Regions from separate parts of the Pseudomonas sp. 24 E 13 genome, predicted to be linked through region 1. Evidence: predicted binding sites of a transcription regulator. Region 1 holds the regulator's gene; each other region holds the start of a gene.
The links. The regulator FliA, encoded in region 1, starts transcription of late flagellar genes. The targets are predictions, from matches to a motif close to CTAAAGTTTNNNNNNNNNNNGCCGNTAA.
Positions count from the first base shown of each region.

Region 2: motA (flagellar motor stator protein MotA) is a predicted target of FliA. The motif match lies at 3,165-3,192, and genes of this name have one in related genera.
Region 3: BFP90_RS03945 (methyl-accepting chemotaxis protein) is a predicted target of FliA. The motif match lies at 2,855-2,882, and genes of this name have one in related genera.
Region 4: BFP90_RS12770 (methyl-accepting chemotaxis protein) is a predicted target of FliA. The motif match lies at 2,820-2,847, and genes of this name have one in related genera.

Region 1 is NZ_CVTO01000027.1:6,173-11,536, forward strand. Features, by position in the region: gene flhA (flagellar biosynthesis protein FlhA) at 1-828, shown strand, start outside; gene flhF (flagellar biosynthesis protein FlhF) at 841-2,157, shown strand; gene fleN (flagellar synthesis regulator FleN) at 2,263-3,096, shown strand; gene fliA (RNA polymerase sigma factor FliA) at 3,093-3,833, shown strand; gene BFP90_RS01030 (chemotaxis response regulator CheY) at 4,001-4,375, shown strand; gene BFP90_RS01035 (protein phosphatase CheZ) at 4,394-5,182, shown strand; partial or broken gene BFP90_RS01040 (Hpt domain-containing protein) at 5,194-5,364, shown strand, end outside.
Region 2 is NZ_CVTO01000112.1:53,618-58,762, forward strand. Features, by position in the region: gene asd (archaetidylserine decarboxylase) at 1-669, opposite strand, end outside; gene rhdA (thiosulfate sulfurtransferase) at 685-1,500, opposite strand; gene BFP90_RS11415 (HDOD domain-containing protein) at 1,558-3,093, opposite strand; gene motA (flagellar motor stator protein MotA) at 3,261-4,112, shown strand; gene motB (flagellar motor protein MotB) at 4,116-5,138, shown strand.
Region 3 is NZ_CVTO01000074.1:19,451-24,814, forward strand. Features, by position in the region: gene BFP90_RS03935 (tetratricopeptide repeat protein) at 1-232, opposite strand, end outside; gene BFP90_RS03940 (DUF1963 domain-containing protein) at 391-1,086, opposite strand; gene BFP90_RS03945 (methyl-accepting chemotaxis protein) at 1,117-2,739, opposite strand; gene BFP90_RS27060 (hypothetical protein) at 3,056-3,424, opposite strand; gene BFP90_RS27065 (AAA family ATPase) at 3,704-4,450, opposite strand; gene BFP90_RS03950 (GMC family oxidoreductase) at 4,775-5,364, opposite strand, start outside.
Region 4 is NZ_CVTO01000115.1:82,299-87,662, reverse strand. Features, by position in the region: gene BFP90_RS12785 (acyl-CoA dehydrogenase family protein) at 1-955, opposite strand, end outside; gene BFP90_RS12780 (carboxymuconolactone decarboxylase family protein) at 997-1,557, opposite strand; gene BFP90_RS12775 (AraC family transcriptional regulator) at 1,660-2,562, shown strand; partial or broken gene BFP90_RS27400 (LysR family transcriptional regulator) at 2,598-2,732, opposite strand; gene BFP90_RS12770 (methyl-accepting chemotaxis protein) at 2,904-4,898, shown strand; gene BFP90_RS12765 (SRPBCC family protein) at 4,987-5,364, shown strand, end outside.

The sequences.
Region 1 (5,364 bases):
ATCCTGGCCGAAGCCGAGATCTACCCCGACCGCGAACTTGCGATCAACCCGGGGCAGGTGTTCGGTACGCTCAACGGCATTACCGCCAAAGATCCGGCTTTCGGCCTGGAAGCGGTGTGGATCGAAGTCAGCCAGCGCAGCCAGGCGCAATCGCTGGGTTACACCGTGGTCGACGCCAGCACCGTGGTCGCCACCCACCTCAACCAGATTCTCTACAAGCACTCCCACGAGCTGATCGGCCACGAGGAAGTCCAGCAATTGATGGGTTTGCTGGCCAAGGCCTCGCCGAAACTGGCCGAAGAGCTGGTGCCGGGCGTGCTGTCGCTGTCGCAGTTGCTCAAGGTGCTGCAAGCCTTGCTCGCCGAACAAGTGCCGGTACGGGACATTCGCAGCATTGCCGAGGCCATCGCCAACAACGCCGCCAAGAGTCAAGATACTGCCGCGCTGGTGGCTGCGGTGCGCGTCGGTTTGTCCCGCGCAATCGTGCAAAGCATTGTAGGCGTTGAGTCTGAGCTGCCTGTTATCACCTTGGAGCCAAGGTTGGAACAGATATTGCTCAATAGTATTCAGAAGGCAGGGCAAGGCCAGGAAGAAGGGGTTTTGCTGGAGCCAAGCATGGCTGAAAAGCTGCAGCGTTCGTTGATCGAAGCCGCGCAGCGCCAGGAAATGCAGGGCCAGCCGGTGATTCTGCTGGTGGCCGGTCCGGTCCGCGCGATGTTGTCGCGCTTTGGACGCCTGGCAGTACCGAATTTGCACGTGTTGGCTTACCAGGAAATTCCTGACAATAAGCAAGTGACTATCGTCGCGACAGTAGGGCCCAACGGCTGAGGGTAGTGGGTTATGCAAGTAAAGCGTTTTTTCGCCGCCGATATGCGTCAGGCCATGAAGTTGGTCCGCGATGAGCTGGGCGCCGATGCCGCGATTATCGGTAACCGCCGTATTGCCGGCGGTGTCGAGCTGACGGCTGCCCTGGATTACACCCCCCAGGCCCTGGCCCCGCGCGTGCCGAACATGGAGCTTGAAGACGAGCTGCGCAAGACCGCTTCGCGCATCGTCTCGGCCCAGGCCGAATTGAGCATGCGCGGCGACAGCGACGCCACCACCAATCGCCAGTTGTTCGCCGGCCTGCCGCTGACCGCTTCCGAGCCGCTGGTGGAACCTACGTTCGTCGAACCGCCACGTCCCGCCGCGCCAGCCCCGGCCGCCGCAGTCGATCAGCGTGTGTTCGATTCGATGCGCTTTGAACTCAACGGCCTGCGCGAGCTGCTCGAAGTGCAACTCGGCTCTTTGGCCTGGACGCAACTGCAAGGCAGCAAGCCGCAGCAGGCCAACCTGTGGCGTCGCCTGCAACGCATCGGCCTGTCCGGCCCGTTGTCCCGTGACCTGCTGGCGCTGACTGCCGAAGTCGAAGAACCACGCCAAGCCTGGCGCATGCTGCTGGCGCACCTGGCGCGCATGATCGCCACCCCGGAGATCGAACCCCTGGAAGAGGGCGGGGTGATCGCCATGGTCGGTCCTGCCGGCATGGGCAAGACCACCACCCTGGCCAAGCTGGCCGCCCGTTATGTACTCAAGTACGGCGCGCAGAACATCGCGCTGGTGAGCATGGACAGTTATCGCATCGGCGCCCAGGAACAGCTCAAGACCCTGGGCCGCATCCTCAATGTGCCGGTGACCCACGTCGACCCGGGCCAGTCCCTGGCCAACGCCCTCGACCCGCTGCTGCGCAAGCGCGTGGTGTTGATCGATACCGCCGGCCTGCAAGCCAGCGACCCGGCCCTGCGCATGCAGCTCGAAAGCCTGGCCGGGCGTGGCATCAAGTCGAAAAATTACCTGGTGCTTGCAACCACCAGCCAGAAACAGGTTCTTACCGCTGCCTACCACAGCTATAAGCGCTGCGGCCTGGCCGGTTGTATCCTGACCAAACTGGATGAAACCGCCAGCCTGGGCGAAGTGCTGAGCCTGGCAATCAGTCATGAACTACCGGTCGCCTACCTGACCGACGGGCCGCGGATTCCGGATGATTTGCATCTGCCGCGCCGTCATCAGTTGGTCAGCCGTGCTGTCAGCGTGCAAATGCAAGACGAGCCTAGCGAGGAAGCGATGGCTGATATGTTCGCCGACCTTTATCACAACCCGGCAAAACGGGTGGGATGAGGCAGGATGAACACCGTGAAATGTACCTACATCGATGGTCTGCAAGCGATACACGCGGCCAAGCCATGTAGCCTGCGTCTAAGCAAGACAAGGTAAAGAAATAAAATGGGCAGCATGCATCCCGTACAGGTGATCGCGGTGACCGGCGGCAAAGGTGGCGTCGGCAAAACTAACGTGTCAGTGAATTTGTCCCTGGCCCTGGCAGAGCTTGGCCGTCGCGTCATGCTGCTGGATGCTGACCTGGGCCTGGCCAACGTGGACGTTCTGTTGGGGCTGACCCCCAAACACACGCTGGCCGATGTGATCGAAGGCCGCTGTGAGCTGCGCGACGTGCTGCTGCAGGGGCCCGGTGGGATCCGCATCGTGCCGGCCGCCTCCGGCACCCAGAGCATGGTGCACTTGAGTCCGGCGCAGCATGCCGGCCTGATCCAGGCCTTCAGCGATATCGGCGACAACCTTGACGTGCTGGTGATCGACACCGCCGCCGGGATCGGCGAGTCGGTGGTCAGCTTTGTCCGCGCAGCGCAAGAAGTACTGCTGGTGGTGTGCGACGAGCCCACCTCGATTACCGATGCCTACGCCCTGATCAAACTGCTCAACCGTGACTACGGCATGAACCGCTTTCGCGTGCTGGCCAACATGGCCCAGAGCCCGCAGGAAGGGCGTAACCTGTTCGCCAAGTTGACCAAGGTCACGGATCGTTTCCTCGATGTGGCTTTACAATACGTCGGCGCCGTTCCCTACGACGAGTGTGTGCGCAAGGCCGTGCAAAAGCAGCGTGCGGTCTACGAAGCGTTCCCTCGTTCGAAGTGCGCACTGGCATTCAAGGCCATTGCCCAGAAGGTCGATACCTGGCCGTTGCCTGCCAACCCTCGGGGGCATCTGGAGTTTTTCGTCGAGCGACTGGTGCATCAGACGAGCGCGGGACCTGTGCTATGACATCAAGCGGCTACAACCTTTACAAAAAGTCGGCACGTGACAGCCAGGGCGAATTGATCGAGCGCTATGCGCCCCTGGTCAAGCGCATTGCCTATCACCTGCTGGCGCGCCTGCCTGCCAGCGTGCAGGTTGAAGACCTGATCCAGGCCGGCATGATCGGCCTGCTCGAAGTGTCGACCAAATATGACGCGAGCAAGGGCGCGAGTTTCGAGACGTATGCGGGTATCCGTATCCGTGGCGCGATGCTCGATGAGGTGCGTAAAGGGGACTGGGCGCCGCGTTCGGTACACCGCAATACGCGCATGGTCAGTGACGCAATTCGCGCAATTGAAGCAAAAACCGGTCGTGACGCTAAAGATCATGAAGTTGCGGCCGAACTCCAATTGAGTCTCGACGATTATTACGGGATTTTGAACGATACCTTGGGCAGCCGCCTGTTCAGTTTCGACGACCTGTTACAGGACGGCGAACACGAAGGGCTGCACGAGGACGGCGCGAGTGCGCATATGGAACCGTCGCGCGATCTGGAAGATGAGCGTTTCCAGGGAGCATTGGCGGACGCCATTGCCAATCTGCCGGAGCGTGAGCGCCTGGTGCTGGCGCTGTACTACGACGAAGAGCTGAACCTCAAGGAAATCGGTGAGGTCCTGGGGGTCAGCGAATCGCGTGTCAGCCAGTTGCATAGCCAGTGCGCGGCCCGCTTGCGGGGGCGGTTGGGAGAGTGGCGCGCGCGCTGACAGGCAGTGTGGGGACACTGCAGATGCTACCGCGAAGGTTTCGGCCTTCGCGGATTCGCTCCGTGGTGCCCTGGGCAGTCCTTTTTGTGTAACGCCTGTTGATTGAAGTGGCGCGTCCAGGTGCTGGGCGCGTTTAAGACTGCTTGGAGGTCGAATTGGACAAGAACATGAAAATCCTCATCGTTGATGACTTCTCAACGATGCGGCGGATCATAAAAAACCTGTTGCGTGACCTTGGGTTCACTAACACGGTCGAGGCGGATGACGGCATTACGGCGATTCCGATCCTCAACAGCGGCAGCATCGACTTTCTGGTAACCGACTGGAACATGCCGGGCATGACCGGTATCGATTTGCTGCGCCATGTGCGCGCCGATGAAAAACTGCGCAGCCTGCCGGTGTTGATGGTGACCGCCGAAGCCAAGCGTGAACAGATCATCGAAGCCGCCCAAGCCGGGGTCAACGGTTACGTGGTCAAGCCATTCACAGCATTGGCCTTGAAAGAGAAGATCGAAAAAATCTTCGAACGCATCCACGGCTAATGCCATCGCGGGGGAGCTATGGAGCATAAAGAAACAACACTGGGCGACTTTGAGTCGACCCTGAAAAAGCATGCTCACCAGTTGGTCGACAGCCTGGAAAAAGGCCATTTCGCCGACGCGGTGCAGTTGATCCATGAGCTTAACCAGACCCGTGACCGCGGCCTGTACCAGGAAGTGGGCAAGCTCACACGCGAGCTGCACAGTGCGATCGTCAATTTCCAGATTGACCCGCGCATGCCCCAGGCCGAAGAGATTTCGCAGATCACCGATGCCACTGAACGCTTGTCCTATGTGGTCAGGCTGACCGAGGCGGCGGCCAACCGCACCATGGACCTGGTGGAAAACGCCACGCCCCTGGTCAACGGCATGGCCAGCGAAGCCCACGCCCTGAGCGTGGACTGGGGCCGCTTCATGCGCCGCGAAGTGGGGGCTGAAGAGTTCCGTGAGCTGGCGCGTCGCGTCGACGGTTTTCTGTCGCGCAGCGAGCAGGAAAACCGCACGGTGGCCAGCAACCTCAACGATATTCTGCTGGCCCAGGATTACCAGGACCTCACAGGCCAGGTGATCAAGCGGGTGACCCAACTGGTCACCGAAGTGGAAAGCAACCTGCTCAAACTGGTGCTCATGGCCGGTCAGGTCGACCGTTTTGCCGGCATCGAACATGACCGCGAAGCGATCCTCTCGGAAAAAGATCCACAAAAACATCTCGCCAAGGGTGAAGGTCCGCAGATTCATGCCGATAAACGTGAAGACGTCGTATCCGGTCAAGATGACGTAGACGATTTGCTGTCCAGTTTAGGCTTCTAAGGAGCACCCACATGAGCTTCGGCGCCGATGAAGAAATCCTTCAGGATTTCCTTGTAGAGGCCGGCGAAATTTTAGAGCAACTGTCCGAACAACTGGTCGAGCTGGAAAGCCGCCCGGATGATGCGAACCTGCTCAATGCAATTTTTCGCGGTTTTCACACTGTAAAAGGGGGCGCCGGCTTC
Region 2 (5,145 bases), on a different contig from region 1:
TTCGCGCTTGGGCGGCGTTACCAGCCCGGCCCATACGGTCTCAATCGAGGCCACGATCATCGCGCCCACCAATACCACCGCCATCGGCCCGCGTTCGGTGTCGAACAGGCAGACCACCCGCTCGTTACGCGCAAACAGTTCCGGTACGTTCTCGGCGGTGGTCTGGTTCACCGAGAAAATTCGCCCTGGCACATAGACCATCTCGCGCAAGGTACCGGCCAGTGGCATATGCACCCGGTGGTAGTCCTTTGGCGACAGGTAGATGGTGGCGAAGTCGCCGCCCATGAACGGCGCAGCCAGCGCGGCGTCGCCGCCCAGCAGTTCCAGCACGCTGAAGCTGTGGCCTTTGGCCTGGAACACACGGCCATGTTCGATCGGGCCGAGCTGGCTGACGGCACCGTCGGCCGGGCTCAGTACGGCGCCCGGCGTTTGATCCAGTGGGCGCGCGCCGTCTTTGAGTGCGCGGGTGAAGAAGGCATTGAAGTGCTCGTAGGCGGTCAGGTCTTCAACCAGCGCCTGGGACATGTCCACCTGGTAACGCTTGGCGAACCAGCGGGTGAAGGCATTCTTGAACCAGCGCACACGGCACTCGGCAATGCAGCCGGCCAGGCGCGAGAGCAAGTGGTGTGGCAGCAAATACTGGCTGAGGATAAACAACTGCTTTTTCATAACTGTCCTTAAACCTTAAATCTCAACGGGGGTGTCGGGGTGGTTGCCCCATTCGCCCCAGGAACCGGCATAACCTTTGACTCGTGGATAACCGAGCGCCTTGGCCACCAGGTAGGTGAAGCCAGAGCGGTGGTGGGTCTGGCAGTGGGTGATGATTTCTTTATCGCGGGTCAGCCCGAGGTCTTCGAGGATTTGCGGCATGTCGCGGCGGATGCGCAGGCTGCGCGCCGTGTCCATGCCGGCGGTCCACTCGAAGTTCACGGCGCCGGGGATGTGCCCGGCTTTGGCCGCGAGGACTTTTTCACCGGAGTATTCCAGCGGGCCGCGTGCGTCCCAGATAGCCAGGTCGGCCGCGCCGAGCCGGCTTTGCAGGTATTCGCGGGTGGCGGTGGGGCCGTCATGCAAGGTGAGGCTGACCGGGCCGCCGACGGGGGGCGGCACCTCGGTGGATAACGGGTGCTTCTCGTCCAGCCACGCCAGCAGGCCGCCGTCGAGGTAGTGGTATTTCTGATGGCCGATCACGTCGAGCATCCAGATAAAACGCCCGGCCCAACCGCCGCCCTCATCGTCATACACCACATAAGTGGCATCGGGTGTGTGGCCCAGTTCGCCGAACAGCTTTTCCAGGTCGGCCTTGTTTGGCAGCAGGCCCGGCGCGGGCGGTTGGCCCAACTGGGTGCGCCTGGGGTCAACGAAATGCGCGCCGGGGATATGCCCTTCGGCGTAGCGGGCGGCACTGGTGAGGTCCACCAGAATCAGGTGTTCGGCATCAAGGCGACCTTGCAGGTCGCTGCATTCGATCACCAGCGGCAAGCCAGAGAAGTCAGGCATGTGAGGTCTCCTGGGCACAAATGTTGGCGATAAAGGAGGGCGATTGTAGCGCAAGCATCAGGCGCTGCGGTTGGTAAAGCTGTGCAGGGCTTTTTCGACGCATTGCGCGGTTTTGCCGAAGGCTTGCACGGTGGTTTCCGAGAACGGCCCGCCACCCTGGTCAGCTACCATCAGCATGACCACGCGGCCATTACAGCTCAGCGAGCGCAACAGCAGGTGCTCGCCGGTAAACAGGCGGCGCAGGATCGGTGGCAGCAGGGCGGCGAACTGCGCATGGTTGTCAGGACCGAGACGCACCTGGGCGGACTTTTCCAGCAAGCGTTGCAGCAATGTACTGTTGACCACATCCAGGCTCAGGTTGGCGGCGTCCTTCGGCAAGCCATCGGCCTGATGCACACGCAAGGTGCTCAAGGCGCGATCGGCCATGAACAGCAATACGCGCTGCATGCCGCTGGCGACCAGGGCTTCCTTGGCGCACGTGGTCAGGTGCATCGCATTGGCAAAGCGGCTCGGCTCGACCAGCAGCTCCGTGCAACGGTTGCGCCACAGCGCCAGTGCTTCAGCCGTGGGCGGTGGCGCGGGCAGCAAGCCACGATGGACTTTTTGCACGTGCCACGGCCAGATCAGCGACAGCGCCGGGTGCCAGAGATCAGGCATCAGGGTGCTGCGGGCGCTGGTGACCGCTTGCTGGTGAACCTGCTGCTGCACATCGCCCAGTGGCTCTTGCAGGTACAGCGCAGTGAGGTATTGCCAGCGCTCGGTGTGCGGGCAGGTCCAGGACTCCTGCGCCGACAGCGCCAGGCCGTTGGCCAACAGCACCGTGTTGGCCGGCTGATTCAGCCAGCGACGCAGGTTGGGTTCGGCGTCGAGTAACTGCTGGTGGCGCAGCGGGTCGTCTTCGCGGGCGATACGCAATGCCTTGACCAGCAGACGCCGCTCGCCCAGCAGCAGGTTATAGCCCTGGGATACCCAGATCGGCAGGTGCCAGGCCGCAGTCAGGCCAAGGCACAGGTCCAGCAGGCGCACGCCGAATACTTGCTGCTCGACCTTGCGCGCCGACTCGCCCTTGTGGATCACCCGCAGCTCCCATTCCTCAAGCAGCTTGGGGTAGGCCACGGCCATCGGCCACAACGGTGACAGAAACAGCAGGCTGCCCCAATGGATATCCTGCCACAGGCGCGCCAGGCGGCTGCCGAACAGGCCGTTGGCTTGCTGGGACGCGTGCTGGCTGACCAGCAGCAGTTGGCGCAGCGCGACGGGAATCTCGCGGGCCGGCACCGACGGCAGGCGCACCAGCAGTTCTTCGGCGCGTTTAAGGCCGAGGCGATTGAGCGCCACTTCGAGGTTTTCCGCCGGTTCCGCCAGGCTGCCGTGGGTGTGGCTGTTGGCCTCGCGCATCACGCTGAGCACCAGGGCCGGGCTGTCTTGCATCAGCTCGGCGATGTCCCTCAATGAGCTGCGGCTGTCGCGGATCGCTTTGCACACGCGCTCATGGCTGGCCTGGGGAACGGGCAGCAGCACGTCGTCCAGGCGCTGGATCCAGGCGGCGAGGGTGGTGGGTCTTGCAGTTGGGACTGTCGTTTCATTAGCCATGATTGGGGCGCGATCATCATATGTGTTCAACACACCCGTAACGGGCTGAATTGGCTTTTCGCCTTAACGGGCTATAGTCTGGCGCAGTTTCGCCGATAAGTAGAACAAGAGTTTTTCAGCTGCACCCACTATGTCCATGAACCCGACGGCGCAAGTACAGATCCCCTATGGCTAAAATTATCGGCATCATTGTCGTCATCGCAAGTGTGCTCGGCGGGTACGTCCTGTCCCACGGTAAAATTGCCGCGCTGATTCAGCCTTTCGAAGTGTTGATCATCGGCGGCGCCGCCTTTGGTGCCTTCTTGCAGGCCAATCCGGGCTACATGACCATGCACGTGATCAAGAAGTCGCTGGGCATGTTCAGCTCGCGCTTCTCCCACACGTTCTATCTGGAAGTGCTGGGGCTGGTCTACGAGATCCTCAACAAGAGCCGCCGCGAAGGCATGATGGCCATCGAAGGGGATATCGAAGACGCCGCCGCCAGCCCGATCTTCGCCAAGTACCCGGCCGTGCTCAAGGACGAGCGCATGACCGCGTATATCTGCGATTACCTGCGCATCATGTCCTCCGGCAACATGGCGCCCCATGAGCTTGAAGGCCTGTTCGACATGGAGCTGTTCAGCCTCAAGGAAGAGCTGGAGCATCCTTCCCACGCCGTGACCGGGATTGCCGACGGCATGCCGGGTTTCGGTATTGTCGCGGCGGTACTGGGTATCGTGGTGACCATGGCCTCCCTGGGCGAGGGCGATCAGGCGGCCATCGGCATGCACGTCGGTGCGGCGCTGGTGGGCACCTTCTTCGGTATCCTGGCGGCCTACGGTTTCTTCGGCCCGCTCGCCACCTCCCTGGCGCATGACGCCAAGGAAGAAATCAACCTCTACGAAGCGATCAAGGCGTCCCTGGTCGCCTCGGCGTCGGGCATGCCGCCGTCGCTGGCAGTGGAGTTCGGGCGCAAGGTCTTGTACCCGAAACATCGCCCAAGTTTCTCCGAGCTGGAACAAGCGGTTCGCGGTCGCTAAGCCATGGAAAACAACCAGCCGATCATCATCAAGCGCGTCAAGCGCTTCGCCGCGGGGCATCACGGCGGCGCCTGGAAAATCGCTTTCGCCGACTTCGCGACGGCGATGATGGCGTTCTTCCTGGTGCTGTGGCTGATGTCCACCGCCACCCCTGAACAGAAGATCGCCATTGCGGGTTACTTCAAGGACCCGATTGGTTTTTCGGAAAGTGGTACACCCTTCGTAATCGATCTGGGCGGCTCGCCGCAGCTGGCGCCGGAGCGCACCATCAATCCGGAAGTTGAGACCGAATCGCCTCAGGAGAAAATCCCGATCGAGCGCGATCAGGTCGAAACCATGGCCGAACAGGTCGAGAAAGAGCGACTTGAGCTGTTGCTGCAGGAACTGCAGAACAAGGTTGAGGAAAACCCGCAACTGCTGAAATTCAAGGATCAGATTTCCTTCGAGATCACCCCGGAAGGCTTGCGTATCCAGATCACCGACGCCGCCAACCGGCCGATGTTCGATTCCGGCAGCGCGCGCTTGAAGCCGTACTTCGAAGATATCCTGCTGGCCATGGCCGACACCATCAAGGCGGTGCCGAACAAGATCAGCGTCAGCGGCCACACCGATGCCAAGCCCTATGCGGGGCAGGGCGACTTCGGCAACTGGGAACTCTCGGCCAACCGCGCCAACGCCGCCCGCCGCGCGCTGGTGGCCGGCAGCTATCCGGACCCGCAAGTGGCGCGGGTGGTGGGCTTTGCGTCATCGCAGTTGTTTGATCCGAAAGATCCGTTCAACCCGATCAACCGGCGTATCGATATCGTTGTGTTGACCAAAAAGGCCCAGCGTGCGATTGAGGGCGATCAGCCGCCGCCACCGCCTGCACAGGGTGAGGGCGCCCCCGGTGAAGTGCCGGCGGACCCGAACGCGCTCCCGCCAGGTCAGGAGCCGCTGCCGGCCCATGAGCTGCGTCAAAAGCTGAACCTGTTTGATGACGGTGGGGTGAAGGACCCGACGGTGCCTGCGCCGGCGCCGGGGTCGTAAGCGGCTT
Region 3 (5,364 bases), on a different contig from region 1:
CGGTGCGGTCATCACCCCGCGCGGACACTGCCAACGCCTTGATATTCAACACTTCGGGGTTGGCCGGATCGGTTTGAAGCACGCGATCCGCTTCCTCAATCGTCGCCCGGTATTGTTGCGCTTCGAAGAGGCTTACCGCTTTGTCGCTCGCTGCCACTGTGGCGGCTTCGGCGCAACACATCATGACGAGCAGTGACCACGGTAATAGAGCTTTCAGTCCATGAAGGTGCATGAGGGGCCTTTCAACGATCCGTTATTTGCAGTGATGCTAAGACGCTCATGGTTTACAGACAAATTTAAATGTCTGGTTTGGAACGGCGCAGCTGCATTTGGGGAAATTGGCTCAGCTTCGTGCGTGTGCGGGGACATGCGCTTGCGCCTCTTCAAGCCTCAGTAAAAATCATAATAAAACGCCCATTCCCCAGTCTCGACGTGCTTCCAGAACATCAGGCTCCCATTGTCGACCACATTCAGATTGATCTTCGCATCCGACGAAATCTGGAAGACAAACTCAAAGCCTTCGCCCGGATCCACCCCTGACTGGCAAAACGACGGATAGCCGCCAATTTTGTGTTCGTAGGTGTGAGTGACCAGGTCGTAGTAGCTCTGCAGTTCGCCTACGCGTTGCAGCTCGAGTATCGCCTGCTCAACATCAGCCGGTACGCCGCCGCCATCCCACAGCGGAAAATCTTCCGGCACGACCTGGGCGTTCAGCGCGAAGGCTTTGAGAAACGTACCCTCCACCGGCAGCACCTTGCGCACCAACATATCCTGTGGCCCGTATTCGCGGATCACCCAATTGTCGCCCATGGGCTCAAAGGGTTCGGGAAATGGATTTGAAATAAATACCGTCAGCACACGCACTCCCGTTAGTAACGGGCTGATAAAGGGCAGGGCGGGCAGGTAGAACTGGGCATAGGGCAGCAACGGCTGCCCTGCCTGATTGACCGGCACGCCTTCATCGGGACTGAACAGGAAGACGTTGCCTAGCCAGCTTTCTTCGTCAGTACCGAGAGGGCGAAAGCCCCCGGCGGTGAGTTTCAGTGTGGGACGGGCCAGGTGGTGTTTGATTTGGTGGAGGTCCATGGGGGAGGCGTCCTTGCTATCAGGTATTAGCTAGGCACTCAGGCGTGCCGTCACTTCATTCAACTGTCCGGACAACCCGTGAAGGTTGTGGCTTGCCGCTTCGGTGCGCTGCACATTGTCCAGGTTGGTACTGGCAATCGAGGTGATTTCGGTGAGGTTGCGCGAGATATCTTCGGCCACAGAGGTTTGCTCTTCGGCGGCGGTAGCAATCTGACGGTTCATGTCGCGAATGGCTTCCACCGCATGGGTGATGCGCTCCAGCATGACACCGGCCTGATTCACTTGCGCGACACTTTCTTCACTGCGCGTCTGGCCGCTTTCAATCGCCTTGGCCGCGTCTTCCGCGCCGGTTTGCACGGTCTGGATAATCTGGTTGATCTCGATGATCGATGTCGCCGTACGCTGAGCCAGGCTGCGCACCTCGTCTGCGACTACCGCAAAACCGCGTCCGGCGTCACCTGCACGGGCCGCTTCGATCGCCGCGTTCAGTGCCAGCAAGTTAGTCTGCTCGGCGATGCCGCGAATGACCTCCAGCACCTTGCTGATGCGACCACTGTCGGTTTCCAGGCGACGGATCACGGTGGCGGTGTTGACGATCTCGCCACGCATCTGGGTGATGGTGTGAATGGTGTTGCTCATGACTTTTTCGCCCTGCTGCGCGGACTGGTCGGCATCATCGGCCGCCCGTGCGGCATCGGCCGCATGACGTGCCACTTCCTGGGCGGTGGCGGACATTTCGTTCATCGCCGTCGCCACTTGATCGGTACGGTTGAACTGCTCGTTGGTGCCGCTGGCGATGAGGCCGGCGATGGCGCTCAGCTCGCCACTGGCGCTGTCCAGGTCATTGGCGCTGCGCTGCAGGCGGCTGAAGGTTTCGGCAAGAAAATCGCGCAGGGTGTTGGCGGCCATGGCCAGTTTGCCTAACTCGTCTTTACGGGCGCTGGCCACGCGTTCGGCAAATTTGCCTCGGCTCAACTGCTCCACGTAGTCGATCAGCTTGCGGATGGGGTCAACCAAGTTGCGGTTGATCAACCAAAGGCTCAACAGGCCGATCAACAGCCCCGAGGCGAGCATCACGGTAGTCCCCAATATCACCGTGCGATCGGCTGCTGCGCTGATCAGCGCCGATTGCTCGGTGCCCTGCTTACGCAGTTCGCTGACCAGTTCGCTCATCTGATCGCTGGTGGCGCGGTCCACACCTTTGACGGCGGCGTCGCCTGCGGTCGGGTCCGCCCCGGCGGCGATATAGGCATCGCGACCTTTCTGGTAAGCGCTGCCCAACTGACGGTGTTCGTCACGCAGGCGTTCGATGCGGGTCTTGAGTTGGCCGTCCAGGCCTTTCTGGCCGGCCAGTTCGCCGAGTATCCCCTGTACGTCGCGCTGACGGTCTTCGAATTGCTTCCAGTATTTATCCAGGTCCGCCGGCTGCTTACCCCGCAGCAATACGTTTTTCCACTCCTGAACCTGCACCTTGAATTGCAAGTTGGCCTCATCGATCAATTGCGAAGTGTGCAGCGGACCTTCGATCAGGTTGGCGTAGTTTTGCACGCCGTTGGACAGAAAATGAAAGCAGGCCAAGGCAATCAGCAATATCGCCAGCAGGCTGGCGCTCAGCAGCGTGAGGATTTGGGCTCTCAGGGATTTTTGCAGCATGGGTTGATACTCATGACAGGTTTGAGGTGCGCCGGGTTGGGCGTGAAAAAGACGTCCAAACTTCCCTGTCTGCGGTATCGGTTGGCGGCTGTGGCCGCGCAAGCTATTAGCCTTGTCATCGGCGTGGTAGAGCGGTTCTTGAGGGGAGTTCAACCGGCGGCGTTAGGAATTTTTGTTGTGTTTCCCTTGGAGATATCCTGTTGTTTGGAGTTGAGATGAAGGGCGGCTTTCGGCCAAAAGCAGTCGTTCACGGGAGGCGGCTCTCGACCCACAGCAGTAATCTCGCATTGATTTAAAGCAATGCCTCCTGCCCATCCTAAAATCGTGATGGCAGTTCATTTCCGGCCTGGGCATCCGAAAAGACCTCATCTGGATCTGCCTGACACCAATATCTGAAAAGTAGGCGAGGCTCGATATTTCCGAAATATTGATCCACGATGCTCTCGGGGCGCACGACCAATTTAGGTTCTGGCCATTGCCGGGCTAAAACACCTAATGGTTTGCCAGATGAATAAACAACCCAAGTGGCCTTGCCTCCACTGATACGAGGTAGGTAGTCCATATCTTGTATCACTTCGATCAAGGTGCGCAGTGTTGCTGATTGATCGAATGTGATCGATATTGCATGACTTTCCAGATCATCTCCCGCATGAACGCTATCTCGATCAACGGCAACTACCAACATGACTGCTCCTTTTAGTGGTGTGCTTTCACCAGATCGATCAGCGTAGAGACATCAGCGGCTAACTGTCGAGTGCGCTTCTAGCCGAAACCTGCCGTACCAGGCTACCGCTTTCGGCAAGAAGTGGCCATTCTCCTCAAAATCGGCGGCATCTCGATCTACGCTAAACAAGGCAATAATGCCGTCGTACTTATTAAGCCGCGATCGGCAACAATTCATTTTTTTGCGCCAGCGATCTTGATAAACGCTCTAGCCATCGATGTTCTTCAGTGCCTGAACTAACTAAAAATCATGCTTTTCATCAAATAGTTTGCTCATAAAGCTTTCAGGGTTAGCAAAGTAACTTTTCATAATTAGGTAGTTTTCAGTTTCTGAATATTCCTTCTCTACCAATCCACTATTGGTAAACTCCCAAATTCTGGCGCCCGGGTAAGCAATTAAAATTGGTGAGTGAGTTGCAATTATGAACTGCGAATTTTGTTTTGCGAGTTCCGCTATACGTACCAGCAGAGATAATTGGCGTTGGGGAGATAGCGCAGATTCAGGCTCGTCTAGTAAATACAATCCGTTTCCTCCGAATCGATGTAAAATCAGATCCATAAAAGCCTCCCCATGAGACCTCGTATGAAGATCGTTTCCCCCGTATGAGTCCTTAATAGCTGGCCCGCCAGGTCCGCAATCCAACTTATTCATCTCTGTAATTACATTATAAAAACTTTCTGCGCGATAAAAATAGCCATCTCGAGGTCGCTTTGCTGTGCGTGACAAGCGCAATGCCTTGGACAGTAGGGATTTTTCATCGCTGGAAGAAAACTTGAAATTCTTACTGCCTCCCTCATGATTAAAGCCACATGAAACTGCAATAGCCTCTAAGAGGGTTGACTTACCGCTACCGTTTTCTCCAACGAAAAAATTTATCACGGGATGAAGCTCGATTTTGCTAATTGATTGAATTGAAGGCAAATAGAAGGGGAAATTATTCTCTTCTCTATAGTTCTCTAAGATTTCAATTCTCTTAATGTAAGGCATTAACTTCCTGGCTTTATTTATCTTATTTGATGGTTATAGTTATATGTGTGATACTTAGGGTAATTATAAATAGTCTTTCTGTAGTTTGGCTCTTTTTTATAAGCACTAGATATGTCCGACATAAAAATAAACCATTCTTGGCTCGCGCCGCAGTTGCGGCGCTGTTTCGGCCAAACTTCTAATTTGCAATTTATCGTCTATTGACGGCGTTTGCTCAACGGTCTCCGTATATTTTATTCAATTTCAGATTATGGTTCTTATTGCAGAGTTCGGCTTTAGCGATCCAATCATTGATGCTCCAGTTTTACGCTGCGTTCGGGGAAATTATCGAGTCAGGTGGGCACCAATGCGTTCGGCTAGCATGATAGTAGTAAGATTTGTCGCCACCGATGGGATATCCGGGATGATAGAGGCATCCACAACACGCAGTGCCGCGATACCTCGCACCGCGCCCCAATTGTTGACTACGGCGGCCTTGTCACCGTCCGCGCCCATCGGCACGCTCGACGTGGGGTGCTGATAGCCGGCGACATTGTTTACGATGTTTTGTCGCAAAGCCTTGCCTTCAAGTACGCTGCTACCCGGTGTCATTTCATGGTCAACCAAGTCAGCAAACGGTGCACTGCGGCCAATCTTGCGAGACAGTTCTACAGCTTCGACCATGCGATCCAAGTCATTTTCCTGTTCAAAAAAGTTGTACCGAATGTTCGGCGCAACTCGGGGGTCACGGCTGGTCAAGCGTACGCTACCGTTGGATTTAGGTAATGTGACGGCGCATGCCAGCACTATCGCACCGCCGGTAGGGCTTGCCTTTGGGTCGATCAGGTGTGTACCGGAGATATGTAAGTCCAGATCGTCCGGTGCGGCGTGTTGCGAACGAGTCCAGGCGATGGCGCCGCCGGCTGGGGTCATAG
Region 4 (5,364 bases), on a different contig from region 1:
GGGCGGTGAGGTAAGCCTTGCCGCCGCTGGCCTGCAACTCCAGCTGTACGGCGCTGGCGGCGGTTTCCGCCAGGGCAATGCGCAGCTTGAACAACGGCACCGGTTCGGCGGCAAACCGCCCGGCCAGCAAACCGTTCTTGAGTTCAGTGACCAGGTGATCGAGGGTCAACCGCAGCGCTTCGAGCTCTTCACGTAACACCGTGCGCGAAGCGCCCAAGTGATGCGCCACCTCCGCCAGGGAACGCCGCGCCAGACCTATCGAAAGGCCGCATTGCAAGCCCAGGAACGCCGGTCGCACGGCGGGCAGGAACTGACGCGCGTCTTCGTGCAGCAGCCAGTCGCGGCTCAGTTTCACGCCTTCAAGTCCCAGGGCGGCGGTATTGCTGGACTGCAACCCGAGCAACTCCAGGTCGCGGGAGCGCTGCAAGCCGGCCACTGAATCCGGGATCGCCAGGATAAACGGCGCGCCGCCACCGGCGTGTTCGATGGCCGCAGCGGCGACGAAGCCGTTCTTGCGCAGGTTGGTCACCCAATGCAGACGGCCGTTGAGGGTCCAGCCATGTTCAGTGGGCTCGGCGCTGATCTGCAGCGTCTCGATGCCGGACAGAAACTTCATCGCATTCGAAAGCCCCGTGGCACCGGCCAGCTTGCCGCTGAGCAGGTCTGGCAGCAGTTGCTCGCGCAGCCGTGCATTGGGGCTTTGCAGCAGGTATTCGATAAAGGAGCGCTGGCCCCAGCAGACGAACGCCGCCGCCAGGGAATGGCTGGCAATATTGGCGATGGCTTCCACCGCCCCCGCCACGTCGCCGCCCAGGCCGCCGAGGGCTTTGGGCACGCCGACTCGCAACACATTGGCCTCGGCCAGCCGCGGCAGCACTTCCTGTGGATCGCAACTGCCCACGTCCAGGGCCTGCGCTTGAACATCGAGCCAACGGCTCAAGATCGGGTCAAGCATGGGTCTTTCTCCTTGATGACAACAGGTGGATCAGCACCGATTCAACTGGCCGGTTTTTCCCAGCGGTATTGCGCCAGCTCCGGGTTCAACGGCGTACGCGCGAACACGTTGGCAAAATTGCACAATGTCGCCAGGCTGACCCCCAGAATCACTTCCAGCGCCTGCCCGTCGGTATAGCCGGCGGCGCGGAACGCGTCATAGCCGGCATCGCTGACATCGCCGCGGGTGGCAATCACTTCACGGGTGAACGCGGCGAGTGTCTCATAGCGGGGCTCGGGCAATTCACCGCGCTGGCGCAGCGCCTCGATGACGTCTTCGGGCAGCTTGGCTTTGTTACGTGCCACGGCGGTGTGCCCGGCCACGCAAAAATCGCAGCCGTGGCTGGTGGCGGCGATCAATTGCACCACTTCACGCTCCGCCAGGCTCAGGGTCGACTTGGCATTCAGGCCGGACACGGTGATATAGGTTTCCAGTGCCGCCGGCGCATTGGCCAGCACGGCCAGCAGGTTGGGAATGAACCCCGAGCCTTTGAGCGCATTTTCCAGGAAAGGCTTGGCGGCCTCCGGCGCGGTTTCAGGGGTAAGCAGCGGTACACGGGACATGGAGTGGTCTCCTGATGAGTGAATGACCCCAGTCTGTTGGTTATAAAAAAAGCCCTCAATAGGCTAAAGTAGCGATTACTTGCTCCAGAGTCTTTTCGTTAGATGAATTCGTCCAGTGCACTTGTCGATTGGTTATTAGACAGCCTCGAGCTCAACACCAGCCTGTTTCACGTCGGTCGCTATTGCGGCGACTGGCACGCGAGCACCCATGGCCTGGCCCGGGCGAGTTTTCATCTGATCGTGCAAGGCGAGTGCTGGCTGCATATCGACGGCCAGCCGACGCAACACCTGAACAATGGCGATGCCGTGTTCCTGCTGCGCGACCTCCAATATCGGCTGTCCGGCGCGGACACCGCCACCGGCGCGCAAGAATGCCCGCGCCTTCCGATGCTGCCCCTCGATAGCAATGCCACCGATGGCGTGGGCCTGGTCTGCGGCTTCTTTCATTTCCAGTCCGGGCTGTCGGCGATGATTGTCGACAGCCTGCCCGCCTGGATCATCCTGCGCGCCGGCGACCCGTCGTTGACCGCTGCGCGCAATCTGTTCGCACTGATCCTGCAGGAATGCGAACGCCTGCCGGCGCCCTCCCAGGCCTTGCTCGAACGCCTGTGCCATCTGCTGTTTCTGTATGTGCTGCGTCAACACGTGCTCGATAACACTGAATTGGGCGGCCTGGCGGCACTCGGTCGGCAACCGGCATTTGCCCGTTTGCTGGAACAGTTGATCGCACGTCCGGCAGAGAACTGGACGCTGGAAAGCATGGCCGCCTGCACCGGGCTGTCACGCTCGGCGTTTTTCAAACGTTTCAATGAGCTGTGCGGACAGTCGCCGGGCCAGGTGCTGTTGATGATGCGCATGCGCCACGCGTGCCAGTTGTTCAAGACGGACCAGACCGTGGCGGATGTCTCGCTGGCGGTGGGTTATCAGTCGGTGGCGGCGTTTACCCGGGCGTTTCATAAAGTCATCGGGCAACAACCGGGGGCCTACCGCCGGGCGCAGAGTTAACGCCGCAACCCATTGCCCGGTTGCGCGCGCAGCGCCAGCAGCTGCACGCCAAGGTGCGCCTCCAGTTGCTTGATCAGGATCGTCACCGAAGCGCGCGGCAGTTGCAGGCTGTCCGCCGCCCTGGCGAAACCGCCCAACTCCACGATCCGGGTGAATACGCGCTTCACCATGCGCACTCGTCAACGGTCATGGCGATGCTGGAGATCTGACCTGGCGGCGGCGCCCGACGGCGCCGGCACTTTCTTGCACGCACGTACCTAAAGCTGTTGCGATGCAAGCCGATAGCCCTACGAAGCTCTAATAAAGCCGCGTCGACAATAACGCTTCGTAAGGACGGCCCCATGCCCCCACTGCGCTCCATCCAAGCCCGCTATACCCTGTTTCTGGTGTTGTTCGTCCTGGTGTTATTGGTGTTGACCGTCGTGGGTATCGGCCAGTTGGTCGCGCCCAAGCTGCAAGACACCGAAGAACAGGTGGTGCTCAATCGCGTCGCCGAAGTGGCCGAACAGATCCAGGGCGAACTGAACAAGGTTCAGGCCCAGCAACGCACCATCACCCAAACGATCCCTTTGCTTGACAGCGATGCCATCGACAAGGTCCTGCCGGGCCTGGTTGACCAGTACGGCGAGCTGAAAGTGTTCGGCGGCGGTATCTGGCCGCTGCCCAACCAGCGCACCCCCGGCCGTAACAAACACAGCACGTTCTGGCACCGTGACGCCTCGGGCAAGCTGGCGGTCAACACCTTCTGGAACAGTGACCCCGCACCCAACTATTACGACCAGAGCTGGTACAAGGGCGGCCTCGCCTCGCCCCGTGGCCAATGCGCCTGGGCCGCGGCCTATAAGGACGACGCCAGCCAGGAGCCACGCACCAACTGCGCCATGGCGATCCAGCGTGACGGTGCCGCCTATGGCGTGGCGACCATCGACGTGACCCTGGGTTTCTTCAATGACCTGGTGGCCAGCAAGGAAAAAGACATCGGCGGGCAGATGCTGATCGTCGAAGGCGACGGCAAGATCATCAGCAACAGCTCGCGTATCAGCGGCCCGATCGTGCTGAAGAATATCAGCGAGCTGACCGGCACGTCGGCGTTCGCCGCCCAGGTCAGCACCGCCCTCGCCCATCGCGACCAGGCCCTGCAACGCGCCGAGTTCGACAACCAGGGCGTGGCCAGCACCTTCTACATGCGCCCGATCGAGGGGACGCCGTGGTTCCTGGCGACCGCCCTGCCCACTTCGTTGATCACCGCCCAGCGCAATGATGTGCTCGGCACCCTGGCCCTGTTGCAAGTACCGATGGTGATCCTGCTGGTACTGCTGGCGGCGTATGCGATTCGCCAACTGGTCCAGCGCATGAAAGCGCTCAAGGGCAATATCGACGCACTGTCGGCCGGTGATGCCGACCTCACGCGGCGCATCACCATCCGCGCCGAAGACGAACTCGGCGCCATCGGTCACTCGGTGAACCACTTTATCGTCTATCTGCAAAACATGATCGGCGAAGTGACCCAGGCCACCGGCGCCATGGCCTCGGGCCTTGAGCAGTTGCAGCACACCTCGGCGCACACCAACCAGATCCTGTTGCGCCACGCCTCGGAGACGGACCAGACGGTGACCGCCATCACCGAAATGAGCTCCACCGCCGACACCGTCGCGCAAAATGCCGCAGAAACGGCGGCCTTCACCCAACGCGCCAATGAACACGCCGACCGGTCACGGGTGGTGGTGGGCGAAGCGTCCACCAGCGTCAGCGCCCTGATCGGTGAAGTGGCCAGCGCGACCCACACCGTCGAGAATATGCGCCAGGATGCCGCACGCATCACCGAAACCCTCGGCGTGATCGGTGCCATCGCCGGCCAGACCAACCTGCTGGCGCTCAACGCCGCGATCGAAGCGGCGCGGGCCGGCGAACAAGGGCGCGGGTTTGCGGTGGTGGCCGATGAGGTGCGCGCCCTGGCCGCACGCACCCAGGCCAGCACCTCGCAGATCAACGAGATGCTGGCGCGCTTGACCACCGGCGTCAGTTCGTCGGTGGCCGCCATGGAAAACACCCAGGCCAGTTGCCAGTCGGCAGCGGATGCCACGGCGCGGGTGAACACCGGGCTCGACGAGATGGCCGGCTCAGTCAGTCATATCAACAACCTCAGCACCCAGATCGCGACGGCCGCCGAGCAACAGAGCGCAGTGACCGAAGAGATCAACCGCAGCATGGTGCAGATCCGACAGATGGTTGAAGAGCTGGTACAAAGCGGTCACGCCACCGAAACCAATACCCAAAGCCTGCTGGAGGCCAATGGCCGGGTGATTGCCTTGATGGGACGCTTCAAAGTGCGCTGATCCAGGCCGTAATACTCCCGTGCAGAGCGCGGGAGTCGGACTATTCTGACAACTTCTGGTTTAACACTCGCCACACAGGAGGTGTGTCATGCCCACGACCGAGCAGCCGGTGCGCTTGGAGCGAATCAGCCAGGAACGGTTTATCCGGGCCCCGCTCGAGACGGTCTACGACTATGTGACCCAGCCCGACCGCTGGCACGAATGGCACCCCTCCTCCCTCAGCGCCGACACCGGCACCCGCGGCTCACTGCCGGTCGGCACGCGGTTTACCGAAATCATCGACCTGCTGGGCATCCGCGTCCCCATGAGTTACCGCGTGCAAGTCGCCCGGCGCCCCAACGAGTTCAAGACCGTGTTCACCTCGCTGGCGGTCGACGGCTGCCTTCATTATGTCCTGCACGCGCAACCGGGCGGCACGCTGTTCAAGCGCGTCTTGACCTATGAGACCGAACTGCAACTGGCGACC